3 linked regions of the Acaryochloris sp. CCMEE 5410 genome follow. The main gene of each other region encodes a partner of the protein of the gene in region 3 in a complex. Links are inferred from orthologs where the notes say so. Each region holds a gene or a part of one and is shown on either strand. Other genes may lie near its edges.

Region 1 (3,115 bases), 1.4 Mb from region 3 along the record:
TTCTTCACCAATAATGGTTTCCCGGCGGGCTAAGACGACTGCACCGACCAAGGCCATCAGCAAAAGAATAGAAGCCAATTCAAAGGGCAACAAATAATCTGTGAAGAAATGGATGCCAATAGTTTCTACAGAGGAAGCAGGAGGTGTGAGGGCCATATCCACCGGCCAGTTGGTTTGCAGGACCATGGTTGCCAGCAGGGTAAACAGGGCCAAGGACACAAAAGCGGTAGAAACTTTGCGAATCCAGCGTCTGGGTAAGGGTTTAAAGTCTTCTGTTTTATTGACCAACATGATCGCAAACAGAATTAGGACGTTTACCGCACCCACATAGATCAGGATTTGGGCCGCCGATACGAAGTCTGCATTCAGCAAAATGTAGAGACCCGCAATGCTTATAAAGACTGCACCTAGGGTAAACGCTGAGTAAACAATGCTTTCAAAAAGAACCACTCCCAAAGCAGCTCCAAGCATCATGACAGACAAGAGAATGAGGGAGACGAGCTGAACCCCTTCTGCAAGATTCACTGATTAGCCCTCCTTGGTTTCGGGTTGCGGTGTGCTGGCTACAATCTCGGCGGGGGTTTGCCCAGCTCTGGGTGCCATATGGTCCACGTTATGACCATCCATTTCTGATTCTGGTAAGTAAGCAAACTCGCGAATGGGGGTGACCATTGGATCTTGCGTCACTTTGTAGGGTAAACGTCCCATCGCTACGTTATCGAAGTTCAGCTCATGGCGATCGAAGGTCGATAGCTCATACTCTTCGGTGACCGAGAGACAGTTTGTGGGACAGTATTCCACACAGTTGGCACAGAAAATACAGACCCCAAAGTCAATACTGTAGTGCTTGAGCTGCTTCTTCTTGATCTCCTTATTGAATTCCCAATCCACTACGGGCAGATTAATCGGGCATACTCGAACACAGACTTCGCAAGAAATGCACTTGTCAAATTCAAAGTGAATGCGACCGCGAAATCGCTCGGAAGGAATCAGCTTTTCATAGGGATACTGCACCGTAATCGGACGGCGTTTCATATGGTCGAAGGTCACGGCTAGACCTTGGCCAATGTAACGAGCTGCTTGGAAAGATTCTTTTCCGTAACTGGTGACTTGATTCAGAAACTTGAGCATGGATGTTCACTCTCAGATGTCGGCAGATGAAGGCTGGCGTTAGTTTTAAGTTTAGAAAATTTACCTTGTGCCTATCCACCAAAGGCAAAAGGAAACGCTAATTTCAGACCGGCGGTTAGAAGGAGATTCACCAATCCCACAGGCAGTAAAAATTTCCAACCAAAATCTAAAAGCTGGTCAATACGGACGCGAGGAACGGTCCAGCGCAACAAAATAGCTAGGAACAGGAAGAAATAGGCTTTCAGCAGGGTCATTACCAAGCCTAGGCCAGCCGTCACTAACTCAAAAATGGCATTGTTGGGATCGACATTAATCCAGTCCGCAATCATGGTTGCTGGAATAGGAAGGTCCCAACCGCCAAAGTAGAGGACCGCTACCAAAATTGAGGACAGTACGAGGTTGACGTAGGACCCCAAATAGAACAGAGCAAACTTCATGCCTGCATATTCGGTTTGGTAACCGGCGACCAATTCTTCTTCCGCTTCGGGTAAGTCAAAAGGGAGACGCTCACATTCCGCCAAGGCCGCAATCCAGAACAACATAAACCCAATGGGCTGGCGAATAACGTTCCAGCCGAGGATGCCATAGCCTGATTGCTGGTTAACAATGTCAATGGTGCTGAGGCTGTTGGACATCATCACCACAGCCAAGACTGCTAAGGCCAGTGGGATTTCATAGCTGATGGATTGGGCTGCAGCTCGGAGTCCACCCAGCAAAGAGTATTTGTTATTGGAGGAATATCCCGCCATTAGCAGACCGATTGGCGCAATGCTAGATAAGGCAATCCAGAAAAAGATGCCAATCCCTAGGTCTGTAATCAGAATGTTCTGACCAAACGGGACAATCAAATAGGAGAAAAAGACAGGGATGACGACCAGGATGGGACCTAACGTAAAAAGCCAGGGGTCGGTATTGGCTGGCACAATGTCTTCTTTAAAGACGAGTTTGATGCCGTCTGCCACTGGCGCTAGGATGCCCAGCGGTCCGATATATTCGGGGCCAATCCGTTGCTGAGCCGCCGCTGAAATTTTTCGTTCTAGCCAAACCGAAACCAGGACTCCCACCGTTGCGCCGATAATCATCAACAACATGGGGATCGGAAGCCAAATGGTTTTGGCGACACCGGGGGTTAACCCCAATTCCATTAAAGTTTCAACAAAGCGTTGTTCAAGATCAATACCTGGGTTCATTGCCGCCCATTCTTACTGAATTTATGATTTGTAAAGTTTCTTGATGCCTAAACCAGTATATACGCCTAGGCGAGTTTCTAGGAGAATAACTTCATGCTCCGACATCCATTTCCCTAAGGGTTGAAGGAAAGGATTGATTCTAGTCTATGTCTGTTCTAACGGCTCTCTGGCGGGATATAAGCAAGACTATGGTCGCCGATATAAACCTGGCTGGGGCGATAAATTCGGTTCGTTTCCAACTGTTCTCGCCAGTGGGCTAACCAGCCAGCCACTCTTGCGATCGCAAAGATAGGGGTAAATAAATCTGTGGGAATTCCCAGTTTTTGGTAAACCAGCCCGGAGTAAAAATCAACATTGGGATAAATCCCTTTACTCCCCAGTTTTTCGGCCACTGCTTTTTCCAACGCTAGGGCAATTTCATAGGAGGGATCGCCGCCGGTTTTGTCAAACAATTGTTCGGCTAATTTCTGTAAGATCTTTGCTCTGGGATCCTTCACTTTATAAACTCGATGCCCAAATCCCATAATTTTAGATTTGGTGGTGAGCTTCTCTTCTAAGAAAGGCTGGACATTCTCCACTGAGCCGATCTCTGCCAGCATGGTGATCACTTCCTCGTTGGCTCCACCATGTAAAGGCCCGGCTAAGGTGCCCACGGCTGAAGCCACAATGGCATAGGGATCGGTGAGGGTGGAGGCGGTGACCCGAGCCGAGAAGGTTGAGGCATTCATTGTATGCTCGGCATGCAGGATCAAGCAGGTGTCAAAGATTTGGGCTAAAAAGGGATCCGGCTCCTG
Region 2 (3,244 bases), on a different replicon or contig from region 3:
ACCACGGTCTTTTGCCCAAATATTCCCGACAGTGGCGTCAAAGTCTCTATGGGTAAAGTCTTGGATGGCTTTTCTGAGCATATGACCGATCACAAGCCTGAATATACGTTTATTCTCAGTCAGGCAGCAGAACCGTCTAAAGCAGATATTGTCAAAACCCTTAAGGACTCTGGGACCGAGATTCTCGTCAACTATTTACCCGTCGGTTCCGAAGAAGCTACGAACTTTTATGCAGAATGTGCAATTGACGCGGGCGTTGGCTTTGTTAATTGCATTCCGGTTTTTATCGCCAGTAACCCCCTGTGGGCCGAGAAGTTTAAGCAAAATAACCTCCCCATTGTTGGCGATGATATTAAAGCTCAACTAGGAGCCACCATTACCCATCGCACTCTGTCCGACTTATTTAAGAAGCGTGGGGTAAAGTTAGAGCGAACCTATCAGCTTAATACAGGGGGTAACACAGACTTTCTGAATATGCTGAATCGCAGTCGCCTCGCCTCGAAAAAAGAGTCGAAAACCGAGGCGGTTCAGGCGGTTTTGGGTGATCGCTTAGAAGATCATGATATTCATGTGGGGCCAAGCGATTATGTGTCCTGGCAACAGGATAATAAAGTCTGTTTTATCCGCATGGAAGGGAAGCTATTTGGCGATGTGCCGATGAATTTGGAACTTCGCCTGTCTGTAGAAGACTCTCCTAATTCTGCCGGAGTGTCTATTGATGCTATTCGCTGCTGCAAACTGGCCCTTCAAGCCAAGAAAGGTGGAATTCTCCATTCTCCCTCATCTTTCTTTATGAAACATCCACCTCAGCAGTTTACGGATCAGGAAGCCTACGAGATGACTGAAGATTTTATTGCTGGCCGCCGCGACGACTAATATTGCTATATTTTTGAGAAATGAAAGCCCCGCTTGATTTAATCAGCGGGGCTTTCGTCTTGACCGAAAATTAGACGGGATTAATAAGCATCCTGGAGTTCATAGAAATCAGGGCTGATGTAATCCTTGCGTAGGGGCCAGCCGACCCAATCTTCAGGCATAAGGATACGCGTCAGATTCGGATGACCTTCATAGACGATGCCATACATATCATAGGACTCACGCTCTTGCCAGTCAGAGGCTTTCCAGACCCAATATAGAGAGGGAACGCGGGGATCTTTTCGAGAGAGAAAAACTTTAATTCTGACTTCTGGTGGACGGTCTGCATCATCACTGAGCTTCAGCAGATGATACATACTGACCAACTCTTGGCCTGGCCCTGAATCATATCCGCCTTGGCACATGAGATAGTTATATCCGTCATCGACCAAAGTAGCTGCCACATCCACCAGCTGGTCAGCGGTCACTTTGATCATTTCTACGCCGAGATGATCGGCACCCAGGGCTTCAACCTTGAAACCTGCTTGGGTAAGATGCTTGGCGACAGGACCTGCTTCAATAATGGGTGCTGCTTGTTCTTCTGCAACAGATTGTTCGTCTTGGGTTGATTCGGAAGAGGACTCTGCCACCGTTTGCTCCTTTGATATGCGCTAGAAAATGAAGAAGACGTTTTTTGAAAGAGGAAGAGTGGATATCTAACCTAACTAGGACCACTCTAAGGCTCCTTTTCGCCAGGCGTAAACCAAACCTACAATCAGGATGGCAATAAAGATCAGAGCCTCGATAAAGGCCAAAACACCTAGTTTATGGAACGCTACCGCCCAAGGGTAGAGAAAGACCGTTTCTACGTCAAAGATGACAAAAACCAGGGCAAACATGTAGTAGCGAATGTTGAATTGAATCCAAGCTCCACCGACAGGCTCCATGCCGGATTCATAGGTTGTCCGCCGAACGGCCCCTTGGTTACTGGGACGAAGGACTTTGGATGCACTGAGGGCTAAGGCTGGGACCAAGCTACACAGGAGTAAGAAGCCTAATAGATATTCGTAGCCGCTTAAAGCAAACATATAGTAGAGGTTGGATGTGTTCTCGTCGAGTTCTGTAGAACATTATAAGGTCAGACTTCCCTATTCCCCGGGTTTAGGAAAATAAACCGAGGCTATGCTTTAGATTTTTCTGATCAAGGTCAATCCTGTGGTTGTCTCATCCCTACATTCTGAGGGTTGTTCAGAGTGAGAAAGACAAAGGATTGACGAATTTAGCTTTTGCCAGCCTTTGCTTTGCGGTGAGAATGCTTTTTATGGCGACCTTTGTGGACGGATTTACCGGAGCGCTTTCTAGATCGCTCCTCTTTTGTGCACAGACTAATATTTAACTTCTGCCCCCGGACTCGAACCTGTTTGAGATGTTGAAAAATGGGCTTCGGCATGCACTCCGGTAGATAGACCGTGCTGAAGGTATCAAACAGTTTGATTTGACCGATGTAGCGGGGGGCGAGGTTGACTTCATTTGCGATCGCACCGACGATATTCTTCGGCTTTACCTCATGTTGGCGACCCACCTCAATGCGGAAGAGCTGCATTTGCTGATGGGAAGGCTTACCCAAATCAGCGGCCCAGTTACTGGTTTGAACCGCATGGCCTGGGTCTGAAGACAAATCTTCTTTGGGGGGGACCAAGGGCTTATCTTTTTGGACTAAGTAGGCCAGGGACGCAGCGATTTCTCGTAAGCTCAGGTCCTGTTCTTGTTGATAGTTGGAGATCAGGTCTTCAAAGAAGCCAAGGTCCTGATCTTCTATGGTGTCTGTAATCACCTGCTTGAACTGGACAATCCGGCGATCGGCAATATCCGCATGACTGGGAATTGGCATGGGCTGAATGGGCTGGCGGGTGGCCTGCTCAATGGAGCGCAACATCCGCTTTTCCCGGGAAGACACAAACAGGATGGCATCTCCTTGTCGACCAGCTCGCCCAGTGCGCCCAATGCGATGGACGTATGTTTCCGTATCGTAGGGAATGTCGTAATTAATCACATGGCTGATTCGTTCGACATCCAGTCCCCGAGCTGCCACGTCCGTGGCGACGATGATATCTAAACGGCCCGCTTTGATTCGTTCAATGGTTTTTTCCCGTAGAGGTTGGCTAATATCGCCACTGAGGACTGCACTGGAGTATCCTCTCGCCTCTAACTTCTCAGCTAGTTCGGCTGCCATGACTTTGGTGCGAACGAAGACCAGCATGGCTTCAAAGTCTTCAACTTCTAGGATGCGGGTCAGGGCATCTAGCTTGCTGAGGCCGCGAACTTGCCAATAACGCTGGGTGACCGTCGAAACCGTTGCCGTTTTCGACTTAATTTTAATTTCAACAGG
Region 3 (4,322 bases):
TGAAAACGTCGATCAATTTTATTCAGTATACGTGTTATTTTCATAGCACTTACAACGAGAAAATTGTATTTACTGGCTGTTTAATCAAGATTATTATTTTCAATGCCCATTTAAATTCTGAACACAAAACCATTGCTATCCTGAGGAGAGAAAGCACAAAAGAAAAGGTTCAATCCTAATGTATACATAGGTTAAACCTGATTTAAGATGTGATTATAAATAATCTATACAGATCAATATCTTGAGCAAAATAGAATCAACAGATAGAAGGAAATTATATTTTTAATATAGTAAGACAAGGGGCTGAAATAATTTGTAGTCATAATCACTCTTTATTTGTATTAATTGATACAAATAAAATTATTTAATCAACTTGATAAAAATCTCTTTTTATATTCAAACTTATTTGGATAATTGATTAAATTGGCTCAACCCATTTACTTTAATAGGCTTCCTCTAATGGAATAACTTTAAGTCTCGTTTTTCTGTTGCAGTAGAAATAAATTTAGCGTCTTATTATGTCCGTACAGGACTCGAAATCAATATCATGAGTGCATGACATTTCCATCACCCGCCAGAACCATAGCCCTGGGTATATGAATACTGGAGCCACTTGCGATCGCACATGGATATTCCGTTCTAAAAGATCAACATAGTGATGCGATTACAAAGAATCTAGGCAGTCACAGGCCATACCTGTGCCACTACCTCAGTTCTTCCTGATGAGATGCTCTATCCCTTTGATTGCCTATCCAAGCTGCAATACTATCCTGCTCAGTATGCGCTGAATGGCCTAGGGGGTTAACGCATATGACAACACCATTCTCCGAGCATCAGGATAACGATCTATCGCAACATTCACCTGGAATTCAGAAAATATAGCTGAGATGTCTGCATCCGAGAAGAAATGCTTGATGACGGTATAGGTGGCATCATCCTTCAAATACCGTGATTGTAGATGATTGCCTTCAGCATCGTACTGGCCTGTCCAAGATTGAGCACCCGGAAGCTGATCGCAAAACACCACTTGGCCATGCACATGCTGATGCAAGCCACACAAAAAATCTCGCATTCTTGACATCGGCACATGAGCCAACCAATCTACCGCGAGGACAACCTCAAAATCACAAGGGAGATTGGCGAGCTGATAAGCATCAGCCTGCTGATACTGAACTTTGTCAGGGGGAAGTTGCTTAAGGGCCGCCTGATCCAACGTACTTGAGTTGTAATCCGTGGCTAAAACAGAGTGGGTGCAATCATAAATCTGTTCCGTCCAAAAACCAGGGCCACAGGCTATCTCTAGCACTCGTTTGCCCGCCACCAACTGCCTGAGGCGCTCAATGACATCGGCTAATTGAGCCACCCCTTCAGGCTGGTCATAGCCCATAGAGACATCATACTCAGCAGCACGATGGTGATAATACGTCTGCATCTCTTGAATCCGTTTAGATGCGTTAGACATCGGATCACCCTCCACTCAGCCAGAAGCCTCTTGCGATGGAAAGTTAAGCAGCCGTCCTTAGCGATCGACGGATCCCATAATCACGTCAATACTACCCAGAATCGCCACAATATCAGCAACCTTCATGCCTTTGAGCAACTGGGGCAAGACCTGCAAATTGTTGAAATCAGGGGCGCGAATCTTCCATCGCCAAGGGAAGACATTCTCATCGCCAATTAGATAAATGCCAAGTTCACCTTTACCCGTTTCGACTCTGGCATAGAGTTCACCCTCTGGAATTTTGAAGGTGGGGGCAAGCTTCTTACCCAAGAACTGATATTCAAAGGAGTTCCACTCTGATTTGCGGCCTTCCATCATCCGCTTGGCTTCCAAGTTTTCGTAGGGGCCGCCGGGTAGATGTTCAAGGGCTTGCTTAATAATTTTGACGGATTCTCGCATTTCGCGAATCCGCAGATAATAGCGGGCTAGGCAATCTCCTTTGGTTTCCCACTGGACTTCCCAATCGAAGTCGTCATAGCATTCGTAATGATCAACCCGACGCAGATCCCACTTAACGCCTGATCCTCGCAGCATCGGCCCCGATAACCCCCAATTAATCGCATCTTCGCGGCTAATGGTACCCACACCATCAAGACGTCGGATAAAAATGGGGTTGTTCGTAATCAGACGCTCATACTCATCGACTTTGGGCAGAAAGTAATCACAAAAGTCTAGGCATTTGGAGACCCAACCATAGGTGAGGTCAGCCGCAACACCGCCCATACGGAAGTAGTTGTTATTGATGAAGCGCATGCCACTTACGGCTTCAAACAAGTCGTAAATCATTTCCCGTTCCCGGAAAATGTAAAAGAAGGGGGTTTGGGCTCCCACGTCTGCGAGGAAGGGACCCAACCAAAGCAGGTGATTGGCAATCCGATTCAATTCCAGCATAATCACGCGGATGTAGCTGGCACGTTTGGGCACCTTGATATCGGCTAAGCGTTCGGGCGCATTGACCGTGATGGCTTCGTTAAACATGCCTGCCGCATAATCCCAGCGGCTGACATAGGGAACGAACATGATGTTGGAGCGACTCTCGGCAATTTTTTCCATGCCGCGGTGCAAATAGCCAATCACCGGTTCGCAATCGACGACATTCTCACCATCTAGGGTCACCATAAGTCTCAGAACCCCGTGCATGGAAGGGTGCTGAGGGCCCATGTTAATGACCATGGGTTCGGTGCGGGTTTCAATGGTTGGCATATTGCGTAACGGTTCCTTCTGAGAAAACGACTACAACCCAAAAATGGTGGAGCCTGCTGATTTGTAACCGACATCACTCACTAGAGGCAGTCTAGGAGAAGTATGTCCTTATCTATGGTACAGATCTCTAATCCAGGAATTCAAATATTTTTGTGAGAAAGGGCAACGATTCGGAAGTCCACCCGCTGGCCAATCAACCTTCACCCATGATTTTGGGCACTTTGAAATACTCATCTTCCTGGGCTGGTGCACAGGCCAGAATAGACTCTCGATCATCATAGGGAGTCAGATTATCAACGCGGGTGACATTGCTAACGTCAATGGCTCGGGTGGTTGGCTCGACCTCCGCCACATCTAGCTCGCTCAGTTGCTCAAAATAGTCGAGGATATCCCCTAACTGAGTGGTGAACTGTTCTGATTCAGCATCCGTGAGGGATAGGCGGGCCAAATGGGCGACTTTATCGACTTCTGCACGCTCCAGCATGAAGGCATCTCCTGTGTAATGCTAGCTGTGACTTCTACTTCTATAAGAGTGTCCCACAGCGAATGGCAGTTAACTCACTTCATCTTAGCGTGACGCAAATATAGACTACATCAATCACTTCGTCGATATACAGCCTAGATCTGCAGTGTTTACGAGATCACTGACAGCCTTAAGCCTTCAGGGAGCCATACCTCACACATTACGGTTATTTTTAGCAAGAAATAGAGAACTAATTTGTTATTTCAACAAATTGAATAGCCTCAAACCAATAGTGTTATCTCCTATACAATTTTAAATTTTATCCTGATAACTAAGGTTGAGATGGATGACCCTAAGCAGCTGTCAGTTAATTTATTTTAGTCCTGCAAATTAAATTATTTTTATATGTTCAAATAGAAAGCCAAAATGTCTACCCTAAGGGTAAGACAGGCTCTTATCAACTAATTTCTGAGTATCGCAATTGTAGACTGATCACTTCTAAAATCAGTCGGTTATTCCCTATGGGCATCTATCGGTTTTTCTAGTCAGAATTACCGAGTTCTTCACTTATTGGTGTCAAAGTTATACGCAAGTTGGACAAAAAGTCTGGCTTACAAAGACACGATCGCAAACATGAACTTGCCATACTCATTTCATTAGCCAGATCGTTGCCTGTTTTTGTCTATTCCGGGGGGAATCAATTCATGCACATCAATCAGGGGCATCAGGCTTGCCATTGGCCTATTGCGAGGCGATGGGGCTGGTCTCTCAGCTTGGCCTTAGGCCTTAGCCTTATTGCAACGCCAAGTTTATCCCAAACCCTACATACGCCATCTTTAGGCACCAGTGCCTCAACTCTACCTGCTCAATCCAGCACCATCGCTCAGATGGAGACTGAGGTCTTACAACGGATCAATCAAAAACGCCAACATCAAGGTTTACCGGCCTTACAACTCAATCCCAGATTGTCCTTAGTGGCCCGTTCCCATAGCCAGCAAATGGCTCAATATAACTTTTACAGCCATATTGATCCCCAGGGTCGCAACCATCGCCGTCGAGTCGAGGCGTTAGGATTGCGGGCATATCTCATTGGTGAAAATCTGATGAAATGTATTCGATCTTCAGATCCTGTCGGTTTATCCGTCGAAAGCTGGA

Evidence for each region. Proteins that work in one complex are often made in the same cells at the same time.
Region 1: the proteins of ON05_RS18550 (region 3) and nuoH are in contact, whole or in part, in a cryo-EM structure (PDB 6ZJN), measured with the Thermus thermophilus proteins. The link is inferred for Acaryochloris sp. CCMEE 5410 from one-to-one orthologs. Residues at the interface, in WP_223903221.1 of Thermus thermophilus: Pro35, Ser36, Asp139, Gly141, Ala142; in WP_096411122.1 of Thermus thermophilus: Ala224, Glu225, Gln226, Glu227, Ala295, Trp297, Phe298, Arg299.
Region 2: the proteins of ON05_RS18550 (region 3) and ndhC are in contact, whole or in part, in a cryo-EM structure (PDB 6ZJN), measured with the Thermus thermophilus proteins. The link is inferred for Acaryochloris sp. CCMEE 5410 from one-to-one orthologs. Residues at the interface, in WP_223903221.1 of Thermus thermophilus: Met26, Thr27, Asn29, Gly31, Pro32, His34; in WP_096411116.1 of Thermus thermophilus: Glu45, Ser46, Asn48, Pro50, Ala51, Gly52, Glu53.

Annotation. Positions count from the first base shown.
Region 1 is NZ_AFEJ02000001.1:2,663,413-2,666,527, reverse strand. The notes cover bases 263-3,115. They hold nuoH (NADH-quinone oxidoreductase subunit NuoH), read right to left. Parts: upstream 2,322-3,115; coding sequence 1,203-2,321; downstream 263-1,202. Other genes in these bases: ON05_RS12180 (citrate synthase), read right to left, coding at 2,477-3,115; ndhI (NAD(P)H-quinone oxidoreductase subunit I), read right to left, coding at 529-1,131; ON05_RS12195 (NADH-quinone oxidoreductase subunit J), read right to left, coding at 263-525. Outside these bases: more of ON05_RS12195, read right to left, coding at 1-262. UniProt on the Escherichia coli protein: NDH-1 shuttles electrons from NADH, via FMN and iron-sulfur (Fe-S) centers, to quinones in the respiratory chain. The immediate electron acceptor for the enzyme in this species is believed to be ubiquinone.
Region 2 is NZ_AFEJ02000002.1:126,158-129,401, reverse strand. Bases 263-3,244 are described here. They hold ndhC (photosynthetic/respiratory NAD(P)H-quinone oxidoreductase subunit C), read right to left. Parts: upstream 1,944-3,244; coding sequence 1,581-1,943; downstream 263-1,580. Other genes in these bases: ON05_RS21345 (DEAD/DEAH box helicase), read right to left, coding at 2,135-3,244; ON05_RS21355 (NAD(P)H-quinone oxidoreductase subunit J), read right to left, coding at 957-1,505; ON05_RS21360 (inositol-3-phosphate synthase), read left to right, coding at 263-876. Also shown: more of ON05_RS21360, read left to right, coding at 1-262. UniProt on the Escherichia coli protein: NDH-1 shuttles electrons from NADH, via FMN and iron-sulfur (Fe-S) centers, to quinones in the respiratory chain. The immediate electron acceptor for the enzyme in this species is believed to be ubiquinone.
Region 3 is NZ_AFEJ02000001.1:4,016,184-4,020,505, reverse strand. Bases 613-3,406 are described here. They hold ON05_RS18550 (NAD(P)H-quinone oxidoreductase subunit H), read right to left. Parts: upstream 2,705-3,406; coding sequence 1,520-2,704; downstream 613-1,519. Other genes in these bases: gatC (Asp-tRNA(Asn)/Glu-tRNA(Gln) amidotransferase subunit GatC), read right to left, coding at 2,898-3,188; ON05_RS18555 (bifunctional 2-polyprenyl-6-hydroxyphenol methylase/3-demethylubiquinol 3-O-methyltransferase UbiG), read right to left, coding at 794-1,462. Outside these bases: ON05_RS18560 (sulfotransferase domain-containing protein), read right to left, coding at 1-44; ON05_RS18540 (CAP domain-containing protein), read left to right, coding at 3,872-4,322.